DNA from 3 places in the Microbacterium zouquanmingi genome. Region 2 is predicted to be linked to each of the others. Evidence: predicted binding sites of a transcription regulator. Region 2 holds the regulator's gene; each other region holds the start of a gene.
What was found. The regulator LexA, encoded in region 2, represses DNA repair genes until DNA is damaged. The targets are predictions, from matches to a motif close to TCGAACANNTGTTCGA.
Positions count from the first base shown of each region.

Region 1: recA (recombinase RecA) is a predicted target of LexA. The motif match lies at 780-795, and genes of this name have one in related genera.
Region 3: ACTU6U_RS01680 (HNH endonuclease signature motif containing protein) is a predicted target of LexA. The motif match lies at 898-913, and genes of this name have one in related genera.

Region 1 is NZ_JBQPQZ010000002.1:222,047-224,312, forward strand. It holds gene ACTU6U_RS05195 (CinA family protein) at 1-23, shown strand, start outside; gene ACTU6U_RS05200 (helix-turn-helix domain-containing protein) at 168-476, shown strand; gene ACTU6U_RS05205 (DUF3046 domain-containing protein) at 501-722, shown strand; gene recA (recombinase RecA) at 993-2,048, shown strand; gene ACTU6U_RS05215 (regulatory protein RecX) at 2,048-2,266, shown strand, end outside.
Region 2 is NZ_JBQPQZ010000004.1:28,105-30,370, forward strand. It holds gene ACTU6U_RS09570 (histidinol-phosphate transaminase) at 1-17, opposite strand, end outside; gene ACTU6U_RS09575 (LysM peptidoglycan-binding domain-containing protein) at 31-393, opposite strand; gene lexA (transcriptional repressor LexA) at 656-1,342, shown strand; gene ACTU6U_RS09585 (S9 family peptidase) at 1,422-2,266, shown strand, end outside.
Region 3 is NZ_JBQPQZ010000001.1:372,685-374,950, reverse strand. It holds gene ACTU6U_RS01685 (GmrSD restriction endonuclease domain-containing protein) at 1-660, shown strand, start outside; gene ACTU6U_RS01680 (HNH endonuclease signature motif containing protein) at 942-2,266, shown strand, end outside.

The DNA of each region.
Region 1 (2,266 bases), on a different contig from region 2:
CACTGCAGATGCTCGGGGAATAGCCCGTATGAGCTCGACGTTGTCATAGACGTGTTGCTCAAAGCGAAAGCACAGCGTGAAACGGTAGCGTTTTCTCCAGCGAGTCGGGTTAGACTGGCGATCCGTTCGGAGGAGACTTCGGTGAGGGAAATGGAGAGGAGGTTCCAATGATTCTTGTACGACAGGAAATCGGCGACGTGCTGAGGGACTTCCGCCTGCAGAAGGGGCGCACTCTTCGACAGGTTGCGAGTAAGGCATCTGTTGCGCTGGGTTACCTCAGCGAGGTAGAGCGCGGCCAGAAAGAGGCCTCCAGCGAGATTCTCGCTTCGGTCGCTGAAGCGCTCGATGTGCCCATCTCCATCATCATGCGCGAAGTCGGCGACAGGATCTCTGTGCTCGAGGGCATTCAGGTCTTCCCTGACGTGGTTCCCGATGACCTTATGGCGTCGGTCGAGCCCGAGCTGTCCCTGCACTGATACGACAGCGGATTCAGCGAGCCGATGCGACGCAGTGAGTTTCTTCGTGCTGTCGAGGATGAGTTCGGGCGGCGTTCTGTCACCCTCCTGAACGACCTCGTGTTGAGCGCGGTGGGTAATCGAACTCCTACCGAGGCGCTTGAGGCGGGTGTGCCGCCACGAGACATCTGGCTTGCGCTCTGTGCCGAGGCGGACGTCCCTGCGGAGCGCCGTTACGGAGTCGGACGGCTCGAGCCGCGCAAGTAGTGCTTCTTCGCAGCGGGTGCTGTGTTCGTAACCGGATGCTGTGTCAGCGGCGTGTCGTCGAATATGTGTTCGATGTGCGCGTATCGTTCTGCACAAGTGGTCTCGAGGTCTCGTTGTCCACCGTTCGTGGCATTTCCGTCCCAATGTCGGAGGTCCCTCGTACGGTGATTTCAGGCCAAGAAGCCATACGCCTTGTCGGAGAGTCCGTCCCAACCGGGGCGGCCGCGACAGCCTATAGGCGGCACCACGCGAACACGAGGAGCACACATCATGCCATCAGCAGCAGACCGCGAGAAGTCTCTGGAATCAGCTCTCGCCCAGATCGACCGCCAGTTCGGAAAGGGCTCGGTCATGCGGCTGGGCAGCGACGAGCGCGCACCAGTGGCCGTCATCCCCACCGGATCCATCGCCCTCGATGTCGCGCTCGGTGTCGGCGGACTCCCGCGTGGCCGCATCGTGGAGATCTACGGTCCGGAATCCTCCGGTAAGACCACGCTCACCCTGCACGCCATCGCCAACGCGCAGCGCGCCGGTGGCATCGCCGCCTTCGTCGACGCGGAGCACGCTCTCGACCCCGAGTACGCGAAGAAGCTCGGTGTCGACATCGACGCCCTCCTGGTCTCTCAGCCCGATACGGGTGAGCAGGCCCTGGAGATCGCCGACATGCTCGTTCGCTCCGGGGCCATCGATCTCATCGTCATCGACTCCGTCGCGGCGTTGGTGCCTCGCGCTGAGATCGAGGGCGAGATGGGTGACTCGCACGTGGGTCTGCAAGCACGCCTCATGTCTCAGGCGCTCCGCAAGCTCACCGGTGGTCTGAACCAGACCAACACCACCATGATCTTCATCAACCAGTTGCGCGAGAAGATCGGCGTGTTCTTCGGTTCTCCCGAGACCACGGCCGGCGGTAAGGCGCTGAAGTTCTACGCCTCGGTCCGCCTCGACATCCGCCGTATCGAGACGATGAAGGACGGTACTGAGGCCGTGGGCAACCGCACGCGGGTCAAGGTCGTGAAGAACAAGATGGCACCGCCCTTCAAGCAGGCGGAGTTCGACATCCTGTACGGAACGGGCATCTCACGTGAAGGCAGCCTGATCGATTTCGGTGTGGAGCATGGTCTCGTGAAGAAGTCGGGCTCGTGGTACACCTACGACGGCGATCAGCTAGGTCAGGGCAAGGAGAACGCACGCTCGTTCCTCATCAAGAACGCCGATATCGCGTTGGAGATCGAGACGAAGATCAAGCAGAAGCTCGGCATCGGCGGCGCAGTTGCGCCTGAAGCGGTGCCTGCGGCTGACGAACTCGCGCAGCGTCGTCCGGCCTGATGAGTTCTGCACACGATGACGGGGGCGAGGATCGTCTCGCCCCCGTCATTCCACTCTTCAGCGGCAAGATGATTCCCGCATCAGAGCTGGCACGTGATGAGGCCTCCACCGAACCTCGATCGACAGCAATGCCGGCGCATTCCTCTGCCCCGGGTCACAGGCCCCCGCAGAGACCAGAAGAAGCCGATCCCGACGACGTCATGCGGCACGCAGAAGAG
Region 2 (2,266 bases):
GAAGTCACCCTCCTCATTTTAGCGGCGCGATCAGCCTGCGTACTCGGCAGGCAGCGCCAGCTGCTGACCCACCTGGAGTGAGCCATGCCCCAGCGCGTTGAGACGCTGAATGTCGCTGATCACGGCGCGAGGGTCGACGGCCGGTGCCACAGACTCCGCGATGGACCAGAGCGTGTCGCCAGGCATGACCGTAACCGTCTCGAAGGAGGCCGTTTGCACGACGTCGCCGGATGCGATCGCTGATCCGCCGCCGATCGCCGCAAACGCGATTCCCGCAGCAAGAGGGAGGGCCGCAAGAGCGGTCACCACACGGCGACCGCGCGTCGTCAGTCGGAGCCGTGTCGCTGAGCGAACGGGGTGGACTGCCGGGGCTGCGATGCTGATCGTGCTCATGGGTTTCTCCTCTGCCTCTTTGGCGTAGCGTTCGCATTCGGCACTCGGCCGGGAGCGACGAATGCGAAGCTACGTACCGAATATATATTCGAATTCGAACATCTGTCAAGATTTATTCGAAACCGAGCAACCAAAACATCGGACACGCTCGAACAGATCTTCCGAATCAGGCGGTTCCTCGGATACGGTTTCGATAACCACACCCCACCACGGGCCACAGACATTCGAAGAGCAGCCCCGGAATCGCGCACGAAGGAGCACCATGAGCGACATCTCCGCCACCGACGCCGAGGCGCCTCGCACTCGTCGGCGCAAGAGTCTCAGCCCGAAGCAGATGGCCATCCTCGAGGTCATCCAGACCTCGATCGCGAAGTACGGCTACCCGCCGAGCATGCGCGAGATCGGCGATGCGGTGGGGCTGAAGTCGCTCTCGAGCGTCACCCATCAGCTCGGGCAGCTCGAGCTCAGCGGCTATCTGCGTCGCGATCCGGGAAAGACGCGCGCCATGGAAGTGCTCATCGACCTTCCTGGCACGAGCGGCGAGAACCCGGCGGACTCCGCGACTCCCGTGGGCGATGCGGCGATGGTGCCGCTGGTCGGTCAGATCGCGGCCGGAATCCCCATCACCGCAGACCAGCAGGTCGATGAGATCTTCCCGCTCCCCCGACAGTTGGTCGGCAAGGGCGACCTGTTCATGCTCAAGGTATCCGGCGAGTCGATGATCGACGCCGCCATCTGCGACGGCGACTGGGTCGTCGTGCGCACGCAGAACACCGCGGAGAACGGAGAGATCGTCGCGGCGATGCTCGATGGCGAGGCGACCATCAAGACATTCCGTCAGCGCGACGGTCACACCTGGTTACTCCCCCGCAACACCTCGTTCGAGCCCATCCTCGGCGATGATGCCGTCGTGCTCGGCAAGGTCGTTGCAGTGCTGCGCGCGGTCTGATCTTTCCGCCGCGGCCGCATCCGCGCCGGGGCAGATCGGCATGAGCTCGCATGTCGGTCGTCCCGCATAGGCTCGAAGCATGTCCCACCCGTACGGAACCTGGCCATCGCCATTCGCACCCGCTGACATCGCCGCATCCAGCCCGAAGATCGACGGAGCCCGTTTCGTCGGCGACGAGGTGTGGTGGGGTGAATCCGTCCCCGCCGAGAAGGGACGGGTGACGGTACGCAGCTCCACGGGAGAGGTATTGCTCCCCGCACCGTGGAGCGCGCGGTCGCGCGTTCACGAGTACGGCGGCGGGGCATGGACCGCGGATGCCGAGCGCACGTTGCTCTTCGTCGACGCAGGCGATCAGCGGGTGTACGCGAGGCGCCCGGGCGAAGAGCCGCGCCCACTCACCGCTCCCGGTCCGAACCATGGCGGCCTTCGAGTGCAGAACGGCCGACTTCTCGCAGTCCGCGAGGATCTGACAGTCGATCCGCGCCTTCGCGCGATCATCGAGATCCCCACTGATGGCTCGGCGGCTGACGACAACACACACGTGCGGGTCATCACCGAAGGAAATGCGTTCTACGCGCACCCCGCGCTCTCACCGGATGGCACGCGCATCGCCTGGGTGCAGTGGCCAGATGGCCAGATGCCGTGGCAGAGCGCGGCGCTGCGCGTCATGTCCCTCGATGACGGCGCCCTCGCCTCCACACACGCCCGTGCCTGCCTGCAGCCGGAATGGCTGAGTGACACCGAACTCATGTACGCAGACGACCCGACTGGTCGCTGGGCGCTTCAGCGACTGCAGCTGGACGGCATCCGCGCATCGGAGCCGACGCCATTCGCCCCTGCCGATGCCGACACCGGGTATGGACTGTGGGTACTCGGCAATCGCTGGTACCAACCGCTCGCCGACAGCCGTATCGTCGCCGTGCG
Region 3 (2,266 bases), on a different contig from region 2:
GGCGTCGTCCGCTCCGGACCCTGCAAGGTCACCTCGGGCACGCTGGACGACCCATTCACGGGAAACATCATCGGGTTCTCGCGCGGGCAGGGCACGTCGGAACTCGTGCAGATCGACCACGTCGTCGCGCTCTCGGATGCATGGCAGAAGGGTGCGCAGGCGCTCAGCGCTGATCAGCGTGCGTCGTTCGCGAATGATCCGATCAACCTGCTCGCCGTCGACGGAAAGGCCAATGCACAGAAGGGCGATGGAGACGCCGCGACCTGGCTGCCGTCGAACAAGAGCTTCCGCTGCGAGTACGTCGCGCGTCAGGTCTCGGTGAAGGCCGCCTACGGACTATGGGTCACGCAGCCCGAGCGCGATGCCATCGCGCGAGTGCTCGCGGCGTGTGCAGATGAGCCGGCGCTGACCTCTGCGTATGCGGTGATCGCACCGGTTGTCGAGGTCGCGCCGGCTGAGCCTGCTCCGGTTGCTCCGGCTGAGCCGGTGCCCTTCGCGCCTGCTGAGCCCGCTCCGGTTCCCGCGCCCGCTCCCGCGCCGGACGTGTACTACAAGAACTGCGATGCGGTGCGCGCGGCGGGAGCGGCGCCGATCCATGCCGGCGATCCCGGTTACAGTCGCAAGCTCGACCGTGATGGGGACGGCGTCGGGTGCGAGTGATGTCACCCTTGGTGTGACTATTGCTCGGCGGCGGCTTTAGGGGCGGCGCTCGCTGAAACCCGAAGGGTCTGATGCGAATCAGGGGGTATGCCCCCGTAGCGCGATGTCAGATGGCGAACCTACGATTCGAGAGACGACCGAATGAGGCCTGCCTCGTCGGCGAGAGATGAAGAACTCGACCTCGGTGCACCCCCTCCGCACCGGGGTCGAGCTTCATAGTTGGTTATCCATAGATTTGCGAACTTTTGTTTCAATGTCGGTGGTGGCTGAGAGTATGAAGTATGGCAACTTTCACCGACGTCGCGGCGCTGATCCCCACCCTGCGTGGGCAGCTTGCCGGCGGTGAGGGGACAGAAGACGCACAGGCCTCGTTGATGGCGATGGCAGATGCTGACGTCGTAAAAGTTCTTCAAGAGGCATCTGATCTCGTGACGCAGGCCGAGCAGATTCAGGTGGTAGCGGCGGGCGTGATCGCCGCGCGCTCGACGCGCGATCGAGGGCATTCCGGGCTATCGCAGTCGCGCGGCCACCGGTCGGCGGCGGCGCTGATCCAGAACGTGACGGGGTCGACGAAGGCAGACGCGAATCGCAAGGCGCGAGTCGGTGAGGCCCTGCTCGATGACGGGCGCTCGGAATGGTTCGGTGGGGCGGATGCTGCGGGCGGTGGGGCGGATGCTGCACCCTTGGACGGTCTGCCGGCAAACGGGTTGCATCCGGGAGACGAGGAACGCGCTGCGCGCGGACCGTGGTTCCAGCCGTTGAACCACGCCCTGCGCGGTGGAACGCTGACGTCAGCGCAGTTCGACGCGATCCGGCGGGGGCTCGGTGAGCCGCCGGCGATCGACGGTGTGGGGGCGATGAGCGAAGCTTCACGCGAAGCGTGGGAAGAAATCCGCGTGACATGGGCGCAGGCCGCGGAGCACCTCGTCGCAGAAGCTGCCGTGAGGACAGTGGAGGAACTCCTGCAGCAGGCGCGCACGGTGCGTGATCTGCTCGATCCGGAGGGCGCCGAGGCACGGTACTTGGCGCGGTTCGAGAAGCGATCCTTCCGCACGTACCGAGATCAGGATGGACAGAAGCACGCGAGCATGGCGCTCGATGACGAGGGTGATCTGTTTGTCGAGACCATGCTCTCCGCGGCGTTGCGGCCGCGACGAGGCGGTCCGCGGTTCGTGGACTCTGATGAGGAGGAGCGGGCGGCGTCTCTCGTCGATGACACCCGCACGAACGACCAGCTCGCATACGACTTGATCATGGATGTGCTCCGCGCCGGCACTCTCGCAGACGCCAAGAACGTGTTCGGAACGCGTCAGGCCGGAGTGCGGCTCGTGCAGATCGTCGACGCCGACGGTCACCCCGCCGCGGTCGCGCACAGCGAAGACCATTCCATGTCCGTGCCGAAAGCGGTGGCAGAGCAGCGGATGTGCGAGAGCGGATTCGTGCCCGTGACGATCGATACGTTCGGGAATCCGCTCGACGTGGGCCGAGAACAACGACTATTCACACCGAAACAGCGCATTGCGCTCGCAGTGCGTGATGGCGGATGCCGGTGGCACGGATGCGATCGACCTGCATCGTATGGCGAAGCCCACCACATCGACGAGTG